3 regions of the Mumia sp. zg.B21 genome follow, and region 3 is predicted to be linked to each of the others. Evidence: riboswitches for the same ligand, from Rfam matches in the RefSeq annotation. Region 3 holds a riboswitch; each other region holds the start of a gene.
The links. A riboswitch is a leader RNA that binds a small molecule or an ion and turns the genes downstream of it on or off. The one in region 3 is predicted to bind thiamine pyrophosphate.
Positions count from the first base shown of each region.

Region 1 (7,662 bases), 1.4 Mb from region 3:
CTCGGGGTCGACGTGGATCCACTGGTGGTCACCGGTCGCCTCCGCGAACAGGTCGACCTGCTCCTGGGTGATCTCGTGCCACTCGCTGACGCCGAGCTCCTCCCCCACACACGAGGTGAGCTCGGCCAGGTTCTTGAAGACGCGCATCCGATTCCTCCGCACTAAGCGCTCGCTTACTGCCCCGATCCTAGAGGGGAGGGGCTCAGCGGACGAGCCAGGGTACGGCGGCGAGCGCGACGCCGAGAGCCAGCAGCGCGCTGTCGGTGCGGGACCACGGCGCCGGCTCCGCCCACGTGCGCCGCTGCGCCGAGGCGAAGCCGCGTGCGTCCATCGCCACCGACATCCGGGACGCGTCGCGCAGCGCGGACACGAGGAGCGCGAACGCGAGCGAGACCGCGTGACTCACCCGTGAGACCGGGTTGTGCGTCGGCCCGAACCCGCGCGCTCGTCGCGTCCGGTCGAGCTGGCCCCACGTCTCGCGCAGCGCACCGAAGCGTTGCATCGCCGCGGCGAACGCCACCACCGGCCGCGCCGGCAGCCGCAACCGCTGGCCGAGCTGGTCGGCCAGCTTCGACGGGTCGACGTACGCCGCGAGCACCGCCCCGGGCAGCGCGAGCACGACGATGCGCAGACCCGCGGTCAGTGCGACCTCGAGATCACGCCCACCAAGCCACCACGTCGACCACACGAGCGACACCGAGGCGACGGCGATCGCCCCGAAGCGGGCGAGCGCGAACCTCGGCGACGGGAGCAGGACGGCACCGGCGACCGCGTACGCGCCGAGAGCGAGGCACGCGGTCTGCAGGTCGCGCACCGCCAGCGAGGCGACGATCGCCAGCGTGCCGATCGCGAGCAGCACCAGCGGGGTGGCCCCTCGGACGAAGCGTCTCATCGAGCGTCGTCCCCCGGTGCGGGCGTGGGCACAGGCCCGGGCGCGACGTTACGACCGCCCTCGAGCGGCACGACACGGTCGGCCCGCGCTGCGAGATCGGCGTCGTGGCTGGCCGCGCCGATCACCGCGTCGGCACCCGCAGCGGCACGCATCCACCCCGTGACGGCAGCCCACGTACCCCGGTCCTGACCGACGGTGGGCTCGTCCAGCAGGAGGACGGGCGGACGGTGAGCCAGGGCAGCACCGAGGGCCAGCCGTCGCTGCTCCCCGCCGGAGAGCCGGTACGGGTTCGCGTCGGCGAGGTGGTCCAGCCGGAGATGGACGAGAACGGCGTCGACGTCGACCGGGACGCCGATCCGCCGGGAGGTCGCCGCGATCTCGTCGCGGACGCGGGTCGTGAGAAAGCCGTGCTCCGGGTTCTGCGGGACCCACCCGATCAGCGCGGCGAGGTCGCGCGACCCGATCCGGTGCGGCGGTCGACCCAGCCCTCGCACCTCGCCGGCACCCGGACGTCGCAGACCCCCGACGACCTCGAGCAACGTGGACTTGCCCGCCCCGCTCGGCCCGCTGAGGACGGTGACGGCCCGCGACTCCAGGGCGGCGTCGACGTCGCGCAGCGCCGCGGTGACAGTGGCGCCCCGAATGTCGGTGCGGCGCAGGTCGACGCCCAGCGCGAGCGCATCGAGGCGCGGCACCGCGCGGTCGGTCTCGACCAGCACGACCGGCGGCTCGACCGGCTCCGGCGCGGCGACCCCCGGCATCCACACCCCGACGCCGGCGAGGTCGTCGCGCAGTGTGGCGACGAAGCTCACCGGGTCGGTGTCGGCGACCACGGATCCGTCGTGGCCCAGGACGACCACACGGTCGACGTGAGGGAGCCACGGGGCGATGCGGTGCTCGACCACGACGAGGGTCGCCCCTGTCTCGGCGACGACCTCCGCGACGCAGCGGCGTACGGCGTCGGCGTTGACGTCGTCGAGCATCGACGTCGGCTCGTCGAGGAGCAGGAGGTCCGCCTGCGACGCCAGCACCCCGGCCAGCGCGGAGCGCTGAAGCTCTCCTCCGGACAGCGCGGACGTCGGGTGCTGCATGCCGTACGGCAGGCGTACGGCTCGCAGCGCGTCGCGCACCCGCGGCCAGATCGCAGCCGGGGCGACGCGGGCGTTCTCGAGCCCGAAGGCCACGTCGCGGCCGAGCCGCTCGGCGACCACCGCGTCGCCGGGGTTCTGCAGCAGCATTCCGACGCGGCCGATGGTGGTGACCTCGCCGAGGGCGTCGCCGTCGCCGGTGGTCTCGAGCACCCCTGCGGCCGCCCGGAGCACCGTCGACTTCCCGGCGCCCGACGGCCCCGCCAGCAGCACCCGCTCACCCGGGTCGACGCGCAGGTCGAGGCCGGCGACGACCGGCGTACGCCGGCCCAGCGGACGCCAGCCGAAGCCGCGGAACGCGACCGATCCGGTCACGCTCGCGGGGAAGGGCTCGTGGACGACGCCGCGGCTCGGTCGTGGTGCTCGCGACCGGCCCCGAAGGCGTCGAGAGCACCCGTCTTCGCCAGGGCCCGGACGAGCAGCCACCCTCCGACGCCCGCGACGAGCGCCCCCGACACCGCGAAGAACACGAGATAGACGAGCTGGTAGCCGAAGGCCCAGTCGGCGTAGTACGCGTACCACTCGTACACCGCCTCGAACGCCCCGGCGAGCGCGCCTGCTGCGGCGGCGACGACGACACCCCACCGGCGGTACAGGAAGAGGGCGAACACCAGCTCGACCCCCAGGCCCTGGATCAGGCCCGAGACGAGGACGGACATGCCCCACTGGTTGCCCAGCAGGCCGGAGACGACGGCTGCGACCACCTCGGTGCCGACCGCGGCGCCGGGTCTGCGGACGACGAGCCCGCCGATGACACCGCCGATCAGCCAGACGCCGGAGATCAGGCCGGAGCTCGGGGGGTAGGCGAACAGCGCCGTGCCGCTGACGACGGCGAACAACTGGTTCCATCCCCAGAACACCACGCCGATCGCCACGCCGAGCATCGCCACCGTGACGAGGTCGATCGTGCGGTAGCGGGTCGAGGACGTGCGAGGACGAATGGCATCAGCCACGGTGACTCCCTTCGCCGGTGCTAACCGGTGCAGGTTCGGAGGGTCTGCGGGCTTTCCGCACTCTCAGCGCACCGTGCCGTCGGGCACCTGCGCTCCCCTGTCGTGAGGTCGACTCTAGCCGCACCCGCGGCATCGTGACGAGCGCCCGCTAGGGCGCGGTCCGCAGCGAGGACGCCAGATCGGTCAGTGCGGAGTCGACGACGCGGTAGTAGGCCCATCGGCCTCGCTGCTCGCGGGTGACGAGGCCGGCGGAGACGAGCTGTTTCATGTGGTGCGAGACGGTCGGCTGACTCAGCCCGACCGGCTCGGTGAGGTCGCAGATGCAGGCCTCGCCTCCTTCGGACGCGGCGATCAGCGACATCAACCGCACCCTGGTCGGATCACCCAAGGCTTTGAACATCCGGGCGAGCACCGCGGCCTGGTCGTCGTCGAGGACGCCCCCGGTCAGCGGCGAGCAGCATGCTCCGGCGGAGGTCTCGAGGACGGGAAGCGTCATGTCCATCACCCCATCGTGCCACACGTATTGACATCCGTCGATCAATCGGTAGTGTTCGATGCATCGAACTTCCTCGATCTCAGGAGACATCATGACCCTCACGAACGACGAGCTCGTCGAGCAGGTCCGCGAGCGCTACGCCGCCGCCGCCGTCCAGGCCCGCTCCGGCACCACGAACGACCTGGTTCTCGCGACGACCGAGTCGTGCTGCGCGCCGGCCGCCGACGCCGCGGACTCGTGCTGCGGCGGCTCCACCGCGGAGGTCGATCCCTCGTTCGGTGCCGGCCTGTACTCGAGCGCCGAGGCGGCCGAGCTCCCGGCCGAGGCGCTCGCCGCGTCGCTCGGCTGCGGCAACCCGCTCGCCGTCGCTGCCTTGAGCCCCGGCGAGAAGGTGCTCGACCTGGGCTCCGGCGGTGGGATCGACGTCCTGCTGTCCGCCCGGCGCGTCGGTCCCGACGGCTTCGCGTACGGCGTGGACATGACCGACGAGATGCTCGACCTGGCCCGGGCCAACGCCACGAAGGCCGAGGCCACGAACGTGGAGTTCCTCAAGGGGTCGATCGAGGACGTGCCGCTGCCCGACGCGGCCGTCGACGTGGTCATCTCCAACTGCGTGATCAACCTGTCGGTCGACAAGCCCCAGGTCCTCGCCGAGATGTTCCGCGTGCTGGTTCCGGGCGGGCGCATCGGCATCTCCGACGTCGTCGCCGAGGACCACCTCACGCCGGCCGACCGTGCCGAGCGCGGGTCGTACGTCGCCTGCATCGCCGGCGCGCTGTCGCGCAGCGAGTACCTCGACGGGCTCGCCGCGGCGGGCTTCGCCGACGCGACGGTCGAGCTGACCCATGAGGCGGCCCCGGGCATGCACGGTGCGATCATCCGTGCCACCAAGCCGACTGCATGACGGTCTCCGACGCCGGCACCCGCCCCGCTCTCGCCGGGCGGCTGTCGGCGACCGACCGGCTGCTGCCGGTGTGGATCGTCGCCGCGATGGCGGTCGGGCTGCTGGTCGGGCGCCTGGTCCCCGGACTCGACGACGCGCTGGGCGGCTGGGAGATCGGGGAGGTCTCCGCGCCGATCGCGCTGGGCCTGCTCGTGATGATGTACCCCGTCCTGGCGAAGGTCCGCTACGACCGGACACGCGCGATCCTCGGCGACCGCCGTCTGATCGCGGTGTCGCTGACGCTGAACTGGATCGTGGGTCCGGCGCTCATGTTCGCGCTCGCCTGGCTGCTGCTTCCCGACCTCCCCGAGTACCGCACCGGGTTGATCATCGTCGGCTTGGCCCGGTGCATCGCGATGGTCCTCATCTGGAACGACCTCGCCTGCGGCGACCGGGAGGCCGCCGTCGTCCTGGTGGCGATCAACAGCGTGTTCCAGCTCGTCGCGTTCGCCGCGCTCGGCTGGTTCTACCTCCAGATCCTCCCCGCGTGGCTCGGCCTGCCGACGACCAGCGCCGAGCTGAGCGTGGGAGCGATCGCGATCAGCGTGCTGGTGTTCCTCGGGATCCCGCTCGCCGCCGGCGCCGCCAGCCGGCTCCTGGGCGAGCGCCTCAAGGGCCGCACCTGGTACGAGACCCGCTTCCTCCCCACGGTGAGCCCGCTCGCGCTGTGGGGGCTGCTGTTCACGATCGTGGTGCTGTTCGCACTCCAGGGCGACGCCATCACCCGCCGACCTCTGGACGTCGGACGCATCGCCGTGCCGCTGCTCCTCTACTTCGTCGCGATGTTCGCCCTCGCCTGGATCGGCTCGCGCGCCGCCGGGCTCGACGACGCACGGACGACGACGGTCGCGTTCACGGCTGCCGGCAACAACTTCGAGCTCGCGATCGCCGTGGCGATCAGCACCTTCGGCGCCACCTCGGGTGAAGCCCTCGCCGGCGTCGTCGGCCCTCTCATCGAGGTGCCCGCGCTCCTGGCGCTCGTCTACGCCGCCCGCGCCCTCCGGCCACCCCCACCTCAGGAGATCCCCCGATGAGCGTTCGCGCCGTGCTTTTCGTCTGTGTCCACAACGCAGGCCGTTCTCAGATGGCAGCCGGCTTCGTCCGGCACCTCGCCGGCGAGTCCGTCACCGTGCTGTCTGCCGGCTCCGAGCCTGCTGACCGGCTCAACCCTGTCGCCGTGGCAGCCATGGCCGAGCTCGGCATCGACATCGCCCAGAACCAGCCGCGGCTCCTCGAGACGACCGACGTCCGGCGCGCCGACGTCGTCGTCACCATGGGGTGCGGCGACACGTGCCCCGTCTATCCCGGCACCCGGTACGAGGACTGGGTGCTCGACGACCCCGCGGGACGCACCCTCGAGGAGGTCCGCCCGATCCGGGACGAGATCCGTGCCCGGGTCCGACGACTCGTCGAGAGCCTCGAGCCGGTCGACTGAGCGGAGGCGTCAGTCGACGCCGAGGTCCACGAGACTCTCGGCCACGAAGTCGCCGAGCTCTCGATGACCCGCAGGTGTCAGGTGGAGCCCGTCGTCGAGGTAGGGCAGGTCGAGCCCGACCGTCGAGACGTACGCCGCCCCGGCCCGGCCCGCGAGCAGCGCGAGCTGGGCGTCCACCCGCCGCGCCCCCCGTTCGCGGGCCGGCGCGGCGGCGGGCCCGACCACGACCACGGGCGGACCCTGCACGGACCTCATCACGCGCTCGAAGCCGGCCCGGACCGCCTCCGGCGTCTGGTCGACGTCGTTGAGCCCTCCTGCGATCACCACCAGATCCGCTCCGCCGGCCACGGCACGGGCAGCACGGGCGGCGAACCACGAGCCGTCGCACGGGCTCGCGGACCGGCTGAAGCCCGAACCGGAGAACGCGTCGACGTGGACCTGCCCCGACAACCGGGATGTCCAGGCGTCGCCGGCATCGTCCAGACCGAGCCCGGCGGACCAGGAGTCGCCGATCACGACGACCCGCTTCCCGGCGGGGGCGCCGACGACCCGGCGTGCCTCGGACTGCGACGTGAACCGCTCGCACCGCACGGCGTCGGCCCGGCTCTGCCCGAGGTCGGTGAGGAACGCCGCGCTGATCGTCAGGAGGAGCAGAACCACGGCCAGACGCGCCCGCCAGGAGACGTCCAGCAGACGTGGTCGGGCGACGCGACGTGCTCTCACCACCCCATGATCACTCCCCGCGGCGCCGAACGGTGAGAACCTGCGGAACAGATCAGGCCACGTAGACCTTCCGCAGCCGCTCGCGCACCTCCCACACCGTGCGATCGCCGGCGTGCAGGCGTACGGCGACTCCGGGTCGCAGCTCGAGGGCGCTACGGTCCTCGAACCGTACGGTCGCGTCCCCGGACAGCACCACGAACACCTCGTCGACCTCGGTGTCACGGACGGTGCCGGCAGTCATCTCCCAGATCCCGACCTCGGTGTCCCCGAGCGCAGCGAGTACGGCCGAGGCCGTCTGTGGCACCCCTGCGACGACGTCGCTCGGGTCGAGCGCGTCACCGGTGAGCGCGTGCGTCCGCACGTCGACGGAGACGACGCGGTCGTCGACGGGATCCATGTCTCTCACCCGCCCGTGAACGTCGAGGCGACGGCGGCGTTGTCGTCGCCCGAGCGGCGCAGCACCGCCCACACCACCGCGAGCGCAGCGAGTGTGAGGAGCAGCATCACGGTCGACACCGCGGCGATCTCCGGCCGCAGCCCGACCTTGAGCGACCCGAACACATAGACCGGCCACGGCGTGTAGCCGGGGACCTGGATGAACGAGGCGACGATCGTGTTGTCGAGGCTCAGCGTGAACGCCATCAGGGCGCCGGCGAAGATGCCGGGCCAGGCCAGCGGCATCGTGACCTGACGGAACCTGTTCCACGGGTTCGCGTACAGGTCGGCCGCCGCCTCCTCGATCTGCTCGTCCATCCCCCGCATGCGCGCCCGGACGATGAACGTGACCACGGCGAGCGCGAGCGAGGTGTGCACGATGACGAGCCGCACCATCCCGTTGTTGACGACCGAGAGCCCGCCGTCGGTCCCGAGCGTCACGAGCCACGGCAGGATCGCGATGCCGTCGATGACCTCCGGCGTGATCAGCGTGACCGCGAGCAGCGCGGTCAGCAGCCCCGCCCACCGGGCGCCGGACCGGGCGCGGGCGAGCGCGACACCGCCCACCGTCCCGAGCACGGTGGCCACGAGCGACGCGAGCACCCCGGAGACCAGCGACGTACGGACGGCGTTGCCG
Region 1 is NZ_JAHWCJ010000001.1:1,687,741-1,695,402, forward strand. Features, by position in the region: gene KV100_RS08130 (MaoC family dehydratase) at 1-147, opposite strand, end outside; gene KV100_RS08135 (energy-coupling factor transporter transmembrane protein EcfT) at 203-892, opposite strand; gene KV100_RS19915 (ABC transporter ATP-binding protein) at 889-2,355, opposite strand; gene KV100_RS08145 (ECF transporter S component) at 2,352-2,993, opposite strand; TPP riboswitch at 2,983-3,102, opposite strand; gene KV100_RS08150 (metalloregulator ArsR/SmtB family transcription factor) at 3,142-3,495, opposite strand; gene arsM (arsenite methyltransferase) at 3,581-4,393, shown strand; gene arsB (ACR3 family arsenite efflux transporter) at 4,390-5,466, shown strand; gene KV100_RS08165 (arsenate reductase ArsC) at 5,463-5,867, shown strand; gene KV100_RS08170 (SGNH/GDSL hydrolase family protein) at 5,877-6,590, opposite strand; gene KV100_RS08175 (cupin domain-containing protein) at 6,643-6,987, opposite strand; gene KV100_RS08180 (ABC transporter permease) at 6,993-7,662, opposite strand, start outside.
Region 1: it holds a riboswitch for thiamine pyrophosphate, as region 3 does, so the genes downstream of both, KV100_RS08145 (ECF transporter S component) here and thiM (hydroxyethylthiazole kinase) in region 3, are expected to answer to the same signal.

Region 2 (7,662 bases), on a different contig from region 3:
TACGCGGAGGGCTCCAAGACGCTCGCGTACGAGACCGCGGAGCAGCTCGGCTGGCGGCTGCCGGAGCAGGTGGTGATCCCGGTCGCCTCCGGGTCGCAGCTGACCAAGGTCGACAAGGGATTCACCGAGCTCGGCCGGCTCGGCCTGGTCGACCCGACGCCGTACAAGATCTTCGGCGCGCAGGCGACCGGCTGCTCGCCCGTCGCGCAGGCGTTCCGGGAGGGCAACGACGTCGTCCGTCCGGTCAAGCCCGACACGATCGCCAAGTCCCTCGCGATCGGCAACCCCGCCGACGGGCCGTACGTGCTCGACACCTGCCGGCGGACCGGTGGTGCCGTCGAGGACGTCTCCGACGACGAGGTGCGTGACGGCATCCAGCTCCTCGCCCGTACGGAGGGCATCTTCGCCGAGACCGCGGGAGGCGTGACGATCGCGACGCTCAAGAAGCTGCTCGCCGACGGCCGGCTCGACCCCGAGGCGGAGACGGTCGTCTTCAACACCGGCGACGGGCTCAAGACGCTCGACGCCATCGCGGACCGGGTCGGCCCCGCCGCGACCATCGACCCGACCTACACGGCCTTCACCGCCGCGAACCTCGTCTGACCGAGAGGACACCATGAGCGTCTCCGTCCGCATCCCCACGATCCTGCGCACCTACACCAACGGCGACTCGGAGGTGACCGTCGACGGCGAGACCGTCGCCGGTGTCATCGAGGCCCTGGAGGCGTCGTTCCCCGGGATCAAGGCGCGCGTCGTCGACGAGACCGGCGCGATCCGCCGGTTCGTGAACGTGTACGTCGGCACCGAGGACGTGCGCTTCGCCGACGGGCTCGAGACCTCGGTGCCCGCCGGGCAGCAGGTCTCGATCATCCCGGCGGTCGCCGGCGGCTGACGCCGGACCGGCGGGGGCCCGCCGGCGTCAGGTGCCGACGAGACCGGTTGTCGGGCTGGAGGCCAGGCTCGTCTCGCGTCGGGGGATCCGGCCCGCCCCGTACGCCGTGCGACCGGCGCGCACCGCGCCGGCCATGGCCGACGCCATCGCGGGCGGGTCGCCCGCACGGGTGATCGCGGTCGCGCAGAGCACGGCGTCGCATCCGAGCTCCATCGCGAGTGCGGCGTCGGAGGCGGTGCCGATGCCGGCGTCGAGCACCACCGGGACCGCGACCGCCTCCGCGATCGCGGCGATCGCGCGAGGGTCGGTGACACCGAGGCCGGAGCCGATCGGCGAGCCGAGCGGCATCACGGCCGCGCAGCCGACGTCGGCGAGGCGGCGGGCGGTGACGAGGTCGGTGTTCGTGTAGGCGAGCACCGTGAAGCCCTCGCGCACCAGGGTCTCGGCGGCGTCGAGGAGCTCGACCACGTCGGGCAGCAGCGTCACGTCGTCGGCGACGACCTCCAGCTTCACCCAGGCGGTGCCGAGGGCCTCGCGCGCGAGGTTCGCGGTGAGGACCGCCTCACGCGCGGTGCGACAGCCCGCGGTGTTGGGGAGCAGCCGTGCGCCGTGCTCGCGGACGACGTCGAGGATCGAGCTCGGCGCTCCCGGGTCGACCCGGCGCATCGAGACGGTGACGAGCTCCGTGCCGCTCATCTCCAGGCACCGACGGAGGACAGCGGGGCTCGGAACCCCTCCGGTACCGAGGAACAGCCGGCTCGTGAACGGCACTCCGGCCACGGTGAGCGGGGACGGGTCGGTGGTCGTCAGCACGACTCTCACCCTCCTTGGACGGCGGTGACGACGTCGACCTCGGCGCCGTCGCGGACGAGGTGGTCCTCCCATCGGGAGCGCGGCACGACGATGCCGTCGACGGCGACTGCCACGTCGGTACGTGGCAGCGCGAGCGTGCGGAGCAGCGCGAGCACCGTGAGAGGCTCGGCGAGCGCGTGGGCCTGGCCGTTGAGACGGATGGTCATCGGGCCTCCTGGAGTGTCGGCGACAGGCGAAGCGGGTCGGTGTGACCCGACCCCTCAGGTGGCGAGGACTCCTCGACGAGCGCGGTGATCACGTCGGCGGTCCAGGGCGCGAGGAGCACGCCGCCACGATGGTGCCCGGCGGCGACGAGGAGACCGGGGATGCCGGTGGCCCCGACCAGCGGCAGGTGGTCCGAGCTCGAGGGACGCAAGCCGGCTGCCGCCTCCACGAAGGCGCAGTCACGCAGCTCCGGCACGACCTCGACCGCGTCGTGAAGGAGGTCGTGCACCCCCTCCACGGTGACGGTCGTGTCGTACCCCCGCTCGAGCATGGTCGCGCCGACCACGATCTCGCCGTCGTTGCGCGGGACCAGGTAGACGGGTCGGCCGCGCACCGCGGCGCGCACCGTCCGGGCCAGCATGGGCCGGGGGGCATGCAGCCGCAGGATCTCGCCCTTGACCGGGCGCACGGCGTCGCGCAGCCACTCGGGTGCGCCCTCGGTGGTGCGTAGCCCGACACCGTTGGCGAGGACCACCACGTCGTGGCCGCGCGCGCGCCCGTCCTGCCTGGTGCGGACACGCAGCGTGTCGCCGTCTCGCACCAGGTCGACCGTGTCGTCGACGGCGGTCACGTGCCGACGCGCGCATGCCGCCAGCAGAGCAGCGAGCAGAGTGCGGTTGTGGACGCTGCGGTCACCGGGGATCTCGACGACGGCGCGCAGCGCTGGGTGCAGCGCCGGCTCCCGGGCGCGCACCTCCCGCCGGGTGAGCGGGTGGTACGGGATCGTGTGGGTGTCGAGCAGCGCGGTGACCCGCTCCTGCTCGCGGGCATCGTCCTCGGTGGCGGCGGCGAGCAGCGTGCCCTCCCCACGGACCTCCAACGCTCGCCCGGCATCGCGTTCGAGGGCGGCCGCCATGTCCGGCCACCGTGCGAGCGACGCGACGCCGACCCGCAGCAGCGCCTCCTCGCCGTACCACGCCTCACCTGCGGGGGAGAGCATCCCCGCGGCCGCCCACGAGGCCCCACGGGCGGGCGTGGGGTCGTACGTCGTGACACGGTGACCACGACGTGCGAGCGACCACGCGACGGTGAGCCCGACGACTCCACCACCGACGACGGCGACGTCGCGGCCGGCTGGCCGGTGAGAGCGCGACACTGCTCCTGCCTCCCTTCGCCGGCATGACCCGGATCAGGTTCGACGGTCGGAGCGGCATCGGCTCCCTCTCAGCCCGTGCCCGGGCTCCCGTGGGGACCTCCGCACCGTAGGCGGGCTACGACGGCGTCGTCAAGCGGGCCCGGCGCCCGCGGGTCGAGCCGAGAAGGACGCCGGCGATGACCACCGCGCCGGATGCGAGCTCGAACGGGTCGAGGCGTTCGCTCAGGAGAAGAGCGCTCGCGCTCATCCCCACCACCGGGACGAGCAGTGAGAACGGCGCGACGGTGCTCGACGGATAGCGCGTCATCAGCAGCGTCCACAGTCCCGAGCCCACGACGGTCCCGATGACGACCGTGTAGAGGAGACCCAGCACGGCGGGCACCGCCTCGGGGGTGAAGGCGGTCACGAGCGACTCTCCGACGGCTCCCGGCCCCTCGAAGAGCAGCGAGACCACCAGCATCGGGATCGGGGGGACCACCGACATCCACAGCGTGAGGTGGAGCGGGTTGGAGGGGTGCGCCTGGCGGTTCGCGAGGTTGCCGAACGCCCAGCCGAGCGCGGCCAGCAGCGTGAGCACCACGGGGAGCAGGGCTGCCGTCTGCGACCGGTGCCACGCCACGCCGGCGAGCCCGGCGATCGCGATCACGATGCCGAGAATCTGCCGGCCGCTGAGCCGTTCGCGCAGCAGGACGCCGGCGAGCACCACCGTGAAGGGCGCGGAGGCCTGGAGCACCAACGAGGCGAGTCCTGCGGGCATGCCCGCACGCATGCCTACGTACAGGAAGAAGAACTGTGCGATCCCGAAGCCTGCGCCGTACCCGATCAACCAGCGCAGCCTGACGTCCGGGCGCGGGACGAGAAGCACGGTCGGGACGGCGAGCAGCCCGAAGCGCAGCGCGACGCAGAACATCGGCGGGAAGTGCTCGAGCGAGGCGTGGATGGCGATGAAGTTCAGTCCCCAGGTGATCGCCACCAGTACGGCGAGGAGACGGTCGCGGGTGGTCACGAGAGCCAGCGTGCGCTTGCGCCTGGGTGAAGCACAATCGAATACTCCTACGACTACGATGTAGCGTTGCTTCAATGAAGGATGCTGGCATCGACGTCGACAAGCTCGCGATCGTGCGGGAGCTCGCCGAGCGGGGGAGCATCACGGCGGTCGCTGCGGCGACGTACCGGACGCCGTCGGCGGTCTCGCAGACGATCAAGGCCCTCGAGCGTGACCTCGGGACCGTCCTCGTCGAGCGTGAGGGCCGTGGGGTCAGGCTCACCGAGGCCGGCCGGCTGCTCGCCGAGGGCGCCGTCGAGATCGCCCAGGTCGTCGCGCGCACCCGGGCCCGCCTCGAGGAGTTCCGCGGCGAGGTGGCGGGCGAGGTCGCCGTGACAGCCTTCCCGAGCGGCGCCGAGATGCTGCTGGCTCCGCTCGCGCCGCGGCTCGCGACGCGTGCGCCCGGCGTGACCGTACGGCTGAGCGACCTCGACCTCGCGGAGTACGAGCTCCGAGCGGCCACCGCCGACCACGACGTGGTCGTCGGGCACTCGGTGGTCGCGGTGCCGGACCCTGCGGCGACGGGCCTGCACGTCACGCCGCTCCTTCGTGAGCCGCTGGACGTGGCCGTGCCCCAGGATCACCGCCTCGCCGGCCGCGACCGGGTGCGACCCGAGGACCTCGTCGGAGAGCGCTGGATCGGCGTCCCTGTCGGCCATCCCTTCGACCTGCTGCTCCCCATGCTCGCCGTCGACGGACAGTCCCCTCGTGTCGAGCAACGGTTCCTCGACAACCACGTCACGGCCGCGTTCGTCGCGGCCGGGCAGGGTGTGGCGCTGTTGCCGCGGCTGTGGCGAAGAGCAGCGGAGGCACGCGGCGTCACGCTGCTCCCGCTCGACGGCGTGCGGGCGGGGCGCCACGTGTTCGCGCTCGCAAGGCCCGACCGTGCCGAACGCGCGGCTGTCCGATGCGTCCTCGACGCCCTCCTGGAGATCGCCGACGAGGCGAGATGAGGGTGTCGCCCTCGCTCGCTGCACCGGCCCACTCTTTGCACTCTCCAGGCCCGAGTGCTAGAAAGGAGAGCGTTAGCACTCGGATCATCTGAGTGCCAACGTTCCAAACGGGCCAGGACGATGAGGTCCGAAGGTCGCGGCGAGAAGGGTTTGCCGTGGACGCGGGTCGTCCGTCGCGGGCATCCCCTGGGCCATCCACCTCTACGCGGAGGAATCGCGGGAGATATGCCGAAGACCATTGCATTCAACGAGGAAGCCCGTCGCGGCCTCGAGCGCGGGATGAACATCCTCGCCGACGCCGTGAAGGTGACCCTCGGTCCCAAGGGCCGCAACGTCGTCCTCGAGAAGAAGTGGGGCGCTCCCACCATCACCAACGATGGTGTCAGCATCGCCAAGGAGATCGAGCTCGAGGATCCCTACGAGAAGATCGGCGCCGAGCTCGTCAAGGAGGTCGCCAAGAAGACCGACGACGTCGCCGGCGACGGCACCACCACCGCCACCGTGCTCGCCCAGGCGCTCGTGCGCGAGGGCCTGCGCAACGTCGCGGCCGGCGCCAACCCGATCGCGCTCAAGCGTGGCATCGAGAAGGCCGTCGAGGCCGTCAGCGCCCAGCTGCTCGGGATGGCCAAGGACGTCGAGACCAAGGAGCAGATCGCGTCCACGGCCGCGATCTCCGCTGCTGATCCGTCGGTCGGCGAGATCATCGCCGAGGCGATGGACAAGGTCGGCAAGGAAGGCGTCATCACCGTCGAGGAGAGCAACACCTTCGGGCTCGAGCTCGAGCTCACCGAGGGCATGCGCTTCGACAAGGGCTACATCTCGCAGTACTTCTACACCGATCCCGAGCGCATGGAGGCGGTGCTCGAGGATCCCTACATCCTGATCGCCAACTCCAAGATCAGCGCCGTCAAGGACCTCGTGCCGGTCCTCGAGAAGGTCATCCAGTCGGGCAAGCCGCTGCTGATCATCGCCGAGGACATCGAGGGCGAGGCGCTGGCCACCCTGATCGTCAACAAGGTCAAGGGCACGTTCAAGTCCGTCGCCGTCAAGGCTCCGGGCTTCGGCGACCGCCGCAAGGCCATGCTGACCGACATCGCCATCCTCACCGGTGGCGAGGTCATCAGCGAGGAGCTCGGTCTCAAGCTCGAGAACGCCGACATCTCGCTGCTCGGTACGGCCCGCAAGGTCGTCGTGACCAAGGACGAGACGACCATCGTCGACGGCGGTGGCTCGGAGGACCAGATCACCGGCCGGGTCAACCAGATCCGCGCCGAGATCGAGAACTCCGACTCCGACTACGACCGCGAGAAGCTGCAGGAGCGGCTGGCGAAGCTCGCCGGCGGCGTTGCGGTCATCAAGGTCGGCGCGGCCACGGAGGTCGAGCTCAAGGAGCGCAAGCACCGCATCGAGGACGCCGTTCGCAACGCGAAGGCTGCCGTCGAGGAGGGCATCGTCGCCGGTGGCGGCGTCGCGCTCGTCCAGGCGACCGCCGCGGCGTTCGAGAAGCTCGATCTCGTCGGTGACGAGGCGACCGGTGCGCAGATCGTGCGCTCCGCCTCGACCGCCCCGCTGAAGCAGATCGCGATCAACGCCGGCCTCGAGGGCGGCGTCGTGGCGGAGAAGGTCCAGGGCCTTCCCGCGGGTCACGGCCTCAACGCGGCGACCGGCGAGTACGTCGACCTCATCGCCGAGGGCATCCTCGACCCGGCCAAGGTGACCCGCTCGGCGCTGCAGAACGCAGCCTCGATCGCGGCGCTCTTCCTCACCACCGAGGCCGTCGTCGCCGACAAGCCCGAGAAGAACCCCCCGGCCATGCCGGGTGGCGACATGGGCGACATGGGCGGCATGGGCTTCTGAGCCACCCCGCCTGAGCTCACGCTCGACGCACCACGCGGCGCCCCGTCGGTCTCCGGACCGGCGGGGCGTCGTCGTACGGTGGGCCGGTGTACGTGCCGCGCTTCAACTCCCTCGACGACGCAGCGGCGATCGACGGCCTCATCGCCGCCGTCGGTGCCGGCGACCTCGTCACGGTGGGCGCGGACGGCATGCCGTACGCGACCCGGCTGCCGCTGGTGTGGCTGCGCGAGGAGGGTCGCGTGATCGCGCACGTGGCCCTCGCCAACCCGCACTGGCGCACGATCGGCGACGGATCGCCGGCCCTGGTCGTGGTGAGCGGACCGCAGGCGTACGTCTCGCCGTCGTGGTACGCGACCAAGGCCCAGCACGGCAGGGTCGTCCCGACGTGGAACTACAGCCGCGTCGAGCTGCGCGGCACGGTGCGCGTCCGTCGTGAGACCGAGTGGATCCGCGACGCCGTCACCCGTCTCACCGACCTCCACGAGCGGTCGCGGCCCGATCCCTGGGCGGTGACCGATGCGCCCGCGCCGTTCGTGGACGGCCAGCTGCGCGGCATCGTCGGCGTCGAGGTGGCCGTGACCTCGGTCGAGGGCAAGGCCAAGCTCAGCCAGAACCGCTCGGCAGAGGATCGCGACGGTGTGGTGCACGGCCTGCGCCGCGAAGGCGACGCCGAGGCGCACGCTGTCGCGGGCACGATGGATCAGTCCTCGTCGACGTCGTCCCACGAGACCGCGTCGACGAG
Region 2 is NZ_JAHWCJ010000002.1:896,973-904,634, forward strand. Features, by position in the region: gene thrC (threonine synthase) at 1-603, shown strand, start outside; gene KV100_RS13165 (MoaD/ThiS family protein) at 617-892, shown strand; gene KV100_RS13170 (thiazole synthase) at 920-1,705, opposite strand; gene thiS (sulfur carrier protein ThiS) at 1,711-1,911, opposite strand; gene thiO (glycine oxidase ThiO) at 1,908-3,065, opposite strand; TPP riboswitch at 3,074-3,158, opposite strand; gene KV100_RS13185 (EamA family transporter) at 3,181-4,071, opposite strand; gene KV100_RS13190 (LysR family transcriptional regulator) at 4,146-5,063, shown strand; gene groL (chaperonin GroEL) at 5,289-6,920, shown strand; gene KV100_RS13200 (FMN-binding negative transcriptional regulator) at 7,007-7,662, shown strand, end outside; gene KV100_RS13205 (metallophosphoesterase) at 7,621-7,662, opposite strand, start outside.
Region 2: it holds a riboswitch for thiamine pyrophosphate, as region 3 does, so the genes downstream of both, thiO (glycine oxidase ThiO) here and thiM (hydroxyethylthiazole kinase) in region 3, are expected to answer to the same signal.

Region 3 (7,662 bases):
GCCGCTCCCGCCGGGACTCGACCGTGCGTCACTCGACGACCTCGGCACCAACGACCGCTACCAGCTCAGCGCCCAGGTGCTCGAGCCGGTGGTGTGCGGCTGGGTCGGAGAGCTCCGGCGTGCCGAGGACGCGCGAGACGACCGGGCGAGGAAGGCCGCCGTCGAGGCGCTGGCAAGCGGGCGCCGCTGGCCGTTGCTCGCGCCGATGGACGCCGAGGGCGAGTATGCCGACGGGGTCCGGGCGGTGGCCGACGCGGTCCGCGACGGGGTTCCGACGCTCACGGTGCGGGAGATGTCCGGCTGCCCGTGACGGCAGGTGGGCGCGGGGAGGTCAGGCCCTCGGCCAGGTCTCCCCGCGCCACGACGCGTCCCAGAACATCCACTCGAATCGCGTCGCGCGCTCGTAGGCGGCGAGCATCTTCGTACGGCGCTCGGGCGTCGCCGCCGTCGCGAGGTGGTCGGCCCACCCCTCGGCCCGCGTGACCGCGGCGTCGAAGGCGGGGTCGGAGTAGGTGTCGATCCAGGCGCGGTAGGGATGCGCAGCGTCGGTCGCCTGTGCCGCGATCGCGCGCCCAACCTCCAGATAGACGCGGAAGCACGGCAGCACACCCGCAAGACCGACCTCGACCGGTGCGTACGCGGCGTCGGCGAGCAGCGTGCCGGCGTAGGCCTGACAGGTCGGCGTCGGCTCCGCCGCATCAGGCCCGTCCGGGTCGAGGCCGCGAGGCACGAGGAACTCCGCGTGCATCAGCCGCTCGGCCTCCACCGCCTCGGCGGCCGCGCGTGCGAGGCCGGCTGACAGCGCCGGGTCGCCCGCACGCGCGGCCAGCATCGCGAGCGTGCTGCCGTAGCGGGAGAGGTAGTGGGCATCGTCGAGCAGGTAGCGGCCGAACACGTCCTCCGGCAACGTCCCGGCGGCGAGACCGACCACGAAGGGGTGCTCGAGGATCGCGTCGTACCAGCTCGCGACGTGCGCCCACGCGGCCTCGGAGAACGTCCTCTCGTCCGTCACCCGCGCGACCTCCAGAGGTGGTCGACAGGTCCGTGGCCGCGACCCACCGAGTGCTCGGCGCCGCTGCGCAAAGCCCCGGTCAGGTAGTCCTTGGCCTCACCCACCGCCTCGCGCAGCGGCAGGCCGAGCGCGAGGCCGGACGCGATCGCCGACCCCAGCGTGCAGCCTGTCCCGTGCGTGTTGGGGCTGTCGATCCGCGGTGCACGATAGGTGCACGCACCCTCCGCGTCGACGAGCACGTCGATGCTCTCCGGACCCTCGAGGTGTCCGCCCTTGACCAGCGCGGCTGCAGCGCCCGCTGCGCGCAACGCGCGCCCGGCGGTCGCCAGCCCGTGGGGATCGGTCGCCGGCGCGGTGCCGGTCAGGACCGCAGCCTCCGGCACGTTGGGCGTGACGACGGCCGCCAGCGGCAGCAACGTCGTACGGATGGTGTCCACCACGTCCTCCCCGACCAGCGTGTCGCCGGAGGTGGCCACCATGACCGGGTCAAGCACGACGGGCACGTCCGCGGCGTGCAGGACGTCGGCGACCGCGAGCACGATCTCCACCGTGCCGAGCATCCCGATCTTGACCACGCTCACGTCCAGGTCGTCCAGCACGGCACGCACCTGCTCGGCGACGAACGCCGCAGGCACCGGGTGGATCCCGAAGACGCCGCGGGTGTTCTGGACGGTGAGCGCGGTCAGGGCCGCGGCGCCGTACACGCCGAGGGCGGTCGCCGTCTTGAGGTCCGCCTGGATCCCGGCGCCGCCTGAGGGGTCGGAGCCGGCGATGGTGAGCATGACGGGCACGGCGCTCAGGGCTGGACCTCCGAGCGTGCGGCGAGGGCGGCGTCGACGACCTCGCGGAGCGTGCGGGCGGCCGCACGCGGCTCGGGTGCCGAGCAGATCGCGGAGACCACGCAGATGCCGTCGGCGCCGGCGGCGACGACCGACGCGGCGTTCGATGCGGAGATGCCACCGATCGCGACGAGCGGGAGGTCGTCCGGCGTTGCCGCGCGCAGGCGGCGTACGCCGTCGAGTCCCCACGGCGCGGTCGTGTCGGGCTTGGTCGGCGTCGCCCACACCGGGCTGACCGCGAGGTAGCTGCACGCGGCGAGCGCCTCGGCGTCGTCGAGCTGGGCCAGGTCGTGCAGCGACCACCCGACGACCGCGTCGTCGCCGAGCACCTCTCGCACTCGCGCGGGGTGGAGATCATCGGGCCCGATGTGCAGGCCCGCACCGGGCACGGCGCGCGCCGCCGCGAGGTCGTCGTTGAGCACGAACGACGCACGGTCACCGACGCGCGCGGCGATCCTCGTGGCCAGCCGGATGCGTTCGTCGGTCGACGCGTGCTTGTCGCGGAGCTGGACGGTCGTCGCTCCCCCGTCGACGGCGTCGGCGACGACGTCGACCAGGTCCGCACCGTGAGGCACGGACCCGGTGACGAGATAGAGACGGACGTCTCCGGCCGGGCCGACCATCAGCGCGCGACGACCTCGGCGACCGCCTCGGAAGACAACGTGGACAGCGCGTCCAGCAACCGCCAGCGCAGCGATCCGGGACCCTCGGCGAGCGGCGCGGCCTTCTCGATCGCGGCCGTCAGGATCGCCAGTGCGCTCGCCGACGCCTCGAACGCGTCGTCGTGGACCGCGCAGGCCGCGGCGACCAGGGCGCTCGCGGAGCACCCGAGCGCGGTGATCATCGGGGCGCGCGCATCGCCGCCGTGGATCTCGGTCGTACGGGTGCCGTCCGTGACGATGTCGACGGCGCCCGTCATGGCGACGACGGTCTCCAGCTTGGACGCGAGCGCCTCGGCGTCCGTACGGACGTCGGCCGTATCGGCGTCGGCGTCGACCCCTCGCCCTGCCCCCGTCGAGGTCGCGATCGCAAGGATCTCGCTCGCGTTGCCCCGGATCACCGTCGGGCGGTGCTCGATCAGGGCAGCGGCGGACTCGCGCCTATAGGTGGTCGCGCCGACCGCGACCGGGTCGAGGACCCACGGCTTGCCCGTGGCCGAGGCGACCTCGACCGCGGCGAGCATGCCGTCGACCCACGGCGGGGACAGCGTGCCGATGTTGGCGACGACGGCCTGGGCGATGCCGGCGAACTCCGCGGACTCGTGCGGGTCGTGGACCATCGCCGGAGAGGCGCCTGCGGCATTGAGCAGGTTGGCGGCGATGTCCATCGACACGTAGTTCGTGATGACCTGCACCAGCGGGGTCTGCGCCCGGAGCTGGTCGTGGACGTGGGCAGCGGTACGGGGTTCGAGCATCAGGCTCCCTCTCGCCGGTATGACCCGGATCAGGTTCGGCGGGTGTGTTCTCAGCCCTTCGGGCACCCCGGCCTTGCAACTGCTGGCGACGATAACAGAAGTGCCGGGAGCCCCTTCCGCGACGTCGCACCGGCCCGCTAGCGTTCGGGCAACCCACCCGACTCCTTCCCACGAGGGGTATGCATGGCTTCCGCCCGTCGCGTCCGTCGCGCCTGGCGCCGCGGAGGGGTTCACGAGGTCTATCTCGCGTCCCGCCGCTGGCTCGCTCGTCTCATCTACCCCGGAGACCTCCCCGCGGCCCGCCAACGCCGACGGCGGTGAGTCCGGTCCCACGCCGTGATGCGCGTGGGACCGGGCTCACCGCCGGTCGGGACGTACGAGGGTCAGCGCGCAGCGGTGCCCTCGGTGTAGTCGTCGTCGCCGCTCTTGACCCAGGCCATGAGCTTGCGCAGCTCGCGGCCGGTGCCCTCGATCGGGTGCTCCTCGCCCTCGGCGCGCAGCTTCTTGAACTCTGCCGCACCGGCGTCCTGGTCGGCGATGAAGCGCTCGGCGAACGCGCCGTTCTGGATGTCGGCGAGGACCGCCTGCATGTTCTCCTTGACGCGCGCGTCGACGACCCGCGGACCGGAGACGTAGTCGCCGTACTCGGCCGTGTCGGAGACCGACCAGCGCTGCTTGGCGATGCCACCCTCGTACATGAGGTCGACGATCAGCTTGAGCTCGTGCAGGCACTCGAAGTAGGCGACCTCGGGCTGGTAGCCGGCCTCGGTCAGGGTCTCGAAGCCCGCCTGGACCAGTGCGGAGACGCCGCCGCAGAGGACCGCCTGCTCACCGAACAGATCGGTCTCGGTCTCCTCGGTGAACGTCGTCTTGATGCCGCCGGCACGCAGGCCGCCGATGGCCTTGGCGTAGGAGAGGACCAGGGGCCACGCGTTGCCGGTGGCATCCTGCTCGACGGCGACGAGGACGGGGACGCCACGGCCCTCGACGTACTCGCGGCGGACGAGGTGACCGGGACCCTTGGGGGCGATCATGCCGACGTCGACACCGGCCGGCGGCTTGACGTAGCCGTAGCGGATGTTGAAGCCGTGCCCGAAGATCAGGGCGTCGCCGTCGTTGAGGTTCGGCTCGATCGCCTCGGTGTAGAGGCTGCGCTGCGCCGGGTCGGGCGCGAGCACGACGATGACGTCGGCCTCGGCGCACGCCTCGGCCGGGGTGAGCACCCGAAGGCCCTCGTTCTCGGCCTTCTCACGGCTCTTCGAGCCCTCGGGGAGTCCGACGCGGACGTCGACGCCGGAGTCGCGCAGGGACAGCGCGTGGGCGTGGCCCTGGCTGCCGTAGCCGAGGACGGCCACGCTGCGGCCCTGGATGACGCTCAGGTCGGCGTCGTCGTCGTAGAACAGCTCAGGCACGGGGTTGCTCCTTCTCGTGGTGCCGTGTGGCACCGGGTGGTGCCGCTCGGATCAGACGTACGGCCCCTATCGACCGTACGCTCAGGCGGTCTGGGTGGACGCGCCGGGGACCGCCCGCAGGGTGCGGTCGGTGATCGACCGTCCTCCGCGACCGATCGCGACGCGTCCGGACTGGGCGATCTCGCGGATGCCGAAGGGCTCGAGCACCTTCAGCATCGCGTCGAGCTTGCCGGGGTCTCCGGTCGCTTCGATGGTCACCGCGTCGACGCCGACGTCGACGACCTTCGCCCGGAACAGCTGGACGGTCTCCAAGACCTGTCCGCGCGTCCGTGAGTCGGCGCGGACCTTGATCAGCATGAGCTCACGCTCGACCGAGGTGGTGGGCTCGAGCTCGACGATCTTGAGGACGTTGACGAGCTTGTTCAGCTGCTTGGTGACCTGCTCCAGAGGCAGCTCGTCGACGTTGACCACGATCGTCATCCGCGAGATCTCGGGGATCTCGGTCGGCCCGACCGCGAGCGAGTCGATGTTGAAGCCGCGGCGCATGAAGAGGCTCGCGACGCGGGCGAGCACACCAGGGGTGTTCTCGACCAGGACGGACAGGGTGTGCTGGCTCATCACAGTTCCTCGTCACCGAACTCGGGCGCCATGTCGCGCGCGATCTGGATCATGTCGTTGCTGACTCCGGCCGGGACCATCGGCCACACCATCGCGTCGCGGTGCACGACGAAGTCGATGACGACCGGCGCGTCGGTGATGGACATCGCCTTCTCGATCACCGCGTCGAGGTCCTCGGCCTTCTCGCACCGCAGCCCGACGCAGCCGTAGGCGTCGGCGAGCTTGACGAAGTCGGGGATGCGGGCCTCGTCGGCGCCGGTCTGCAGGTCGGTGTTGGAGTAGCGGCCATCGTAGAAGAGCGTCTGCCACTGCCGGACCATGCCGAGCGACGAGTTGTTGATGACGGCGACCTTGATCGGGATGCCCTCGAGCGCGCACGTCGCGAGCTCCTGGTTGGTCATCTGGAAGCAACCGTCGCCGTCGATGGCCCACACCACCTCACCGGCGCGGGCGACCTGCGCTCCCATGGCGGCAGGGACGGAGAAGCCCATCGTGCCCATGCCGCCGGAGTTGATCCAGCGGGCGGGGCGCTCGTGCTCGATGAAGTTGGCAGCCCACATCTGGTGCTGTCCCACGCCGGAGGTGTAGGTCGCGCCGGGGCCGGCGATCTGGCCGATGCGCTGGATCACCCGTTGCGGCGACAGCGACCCGTCGTCCGGCTCCTCGTACCCGAGCGGGTAGCGGGCGGAGAGCGCCTGCATCTGCCCGCGCCACGGGGTGTAGTCGGCGGGGTGCTCGGCGTACTCGGCCTGCAGCGCGACGACCAGGTCGGCGATCACCTCACGGCAGTCTCCGACGATCGGCACGTCGGCGGTGCGGTTCTTGGAGATCTCAGCCGGGTCGATGTCGGCGTGGATGACCTTGGAGCCGGGCGCGAACGACTCCAGGTGCCCGGTCACCCGGTCGTCGAAGCGCGCACCCAGCGAGATGAGCAGGTCGCTCTTCTGGAGCGCACCGACGGCCGCCACCGTGCCGTGCATGCCCGGCATCCCGAGGTGGAGGGGGTGGCTGTCGGGGAACGCGCCGCGCGCCATCAGCGTCGTGACGACAGGGATGCCGGTCATCTCGGCGAGGACCTTGAGCTCGGTCGAGGCGTTGGCCTTCACGACGCCGCCGCCGACATAGAGGACCGGGCGCTCGGCCGCCGCGATGAGACGCGCCGCCTCACGGACCTGCTTGTTGTGCGGCCTGCTGGTCGGCCGGTAGCCCGGGAGGTGCAGCTCGGTCGGCCATGCGAAGGTCGTCGCGGATTGCAGCGCGTCCTTGGAGATGTCGACCAGCACCGGCCCGGGTCGGCCGGTGGACGCGATGTGGAAAGCCTCGGCGATCGCTCGCGGGATCTCCGCGGCATCGGTCACGAGATAGCTGTGCTTGGTGATCGGCATCGTGATGCCGCGGATGTCGGCCTCCTGGAACGCGTCCGTGCCGATCGCGCGGCTCGCGACCTGCCCGGTCACGGCGACCATCGGGACCGAGTCCATGTAGGCGTCGGCGATCGCGGTCACGAGGTTGGTCGCCCCGGGGCCGGACGTCGCCATGCAGACACCGACCTTGCCGCTGGCCACCGCGTAGCCCTGGGCCGCATGACCGGCGCCCTGCTCGTGACGGACGAGGATGTGGCGGACCTTCTGCGAGTCCATCAACGGGTCGTACGCCGGAAGGATCGCGCCGCCCGGGATCCCGAAGACGACCTCGACCCCGGCGTGCTCCAGTGCCAGGACGAGGCTCTGGGCCCCGGTGACCTGCTCGCTCATCGCTGTCCCTTCGTACGGACCGGTCTCGCCGGCGTGTGGTGGGCGGCTGCCCTCGTGCTGGGGTCTTCTCGGACGGTCTGGTGGCAACAAAAAACCCCTCGGCCCGAGCGGGCATTCGAGGGGTGACGCGGAACCGTTGCCGGTCGCGCGTCAGTGGGGTACGAGAAGGAGGTTGCGCACGAGACAAGAGTGCGCGACGGGCCCCCGAGGGTCAAGCCAGCATCACCCGCGTCTCGCATCCTGAGATGTCCGTCCCACATGACGGCGTGCGCCCCTCCTCACGCTCAGCCCAGGACCGCCCCGTCCGCTGCCGAGCCGACGAGCTTGGCGTACTTCGAGAGCACGCCGCGCGGCGGCACGACGGGCAGCTTCGGCGTCCATCCGACCTTGCGCGCCTCGAGCTCGTCGGCGTCGATCTCCACGTCGAGGCGACGGTTCGCCACGTCGAGCGTGATGGGGTCTCCGTCGCGCACGAACGCGATCGGGCCGCCGTCGACGGCCTCGGGCGCAACGTGGCCGACGCAGAGCCCGGTGGTCCCGCCCGAGAAGCGGCCGTCGGTGAGGAGCAGGACGTCCTTGCCGAGACCGGCGCCCTTGATCGCCCCGGTGATGG
Region 3 is NZ_JAHWCJ010000001.1:328,046-335,707, reverse strand. Features, by position in the region: gene KV100_RS01750 (hypothetical protein) at 1-310, shown strand, start outside; gene KV100_RS01745 (TenA family protein) at 332-1,012, opposite strand; gene thiD (bifunctional hydroxymethylpyrimidine kinase/phosphomethylpyrimidine kinase) at 1,009-1,794, opposite strand; gene thiE (thiamine phosphate synthase) at 1,809-2,474, opposite strand; gene thiM (hydroxyethylthiazole kinase) at 2,474-3,265, opposite strand; TPP riboswitch at 3,254-3,345, opposite strand; gene ilvC (ketol-acid reductoisomerase) at 3,649-4,677, opposite strand; gene ilvN (acetolactate synthase small subunit) at 4,759-5,295, opposite strand; gene KV100_RS01715 (acetolactate synthase large subunit) at 5,295-7,049, opposite strand; gene ilvD (dihydroxy-acid dehydratase) at 7,334-7,662, opposite strand, start outside.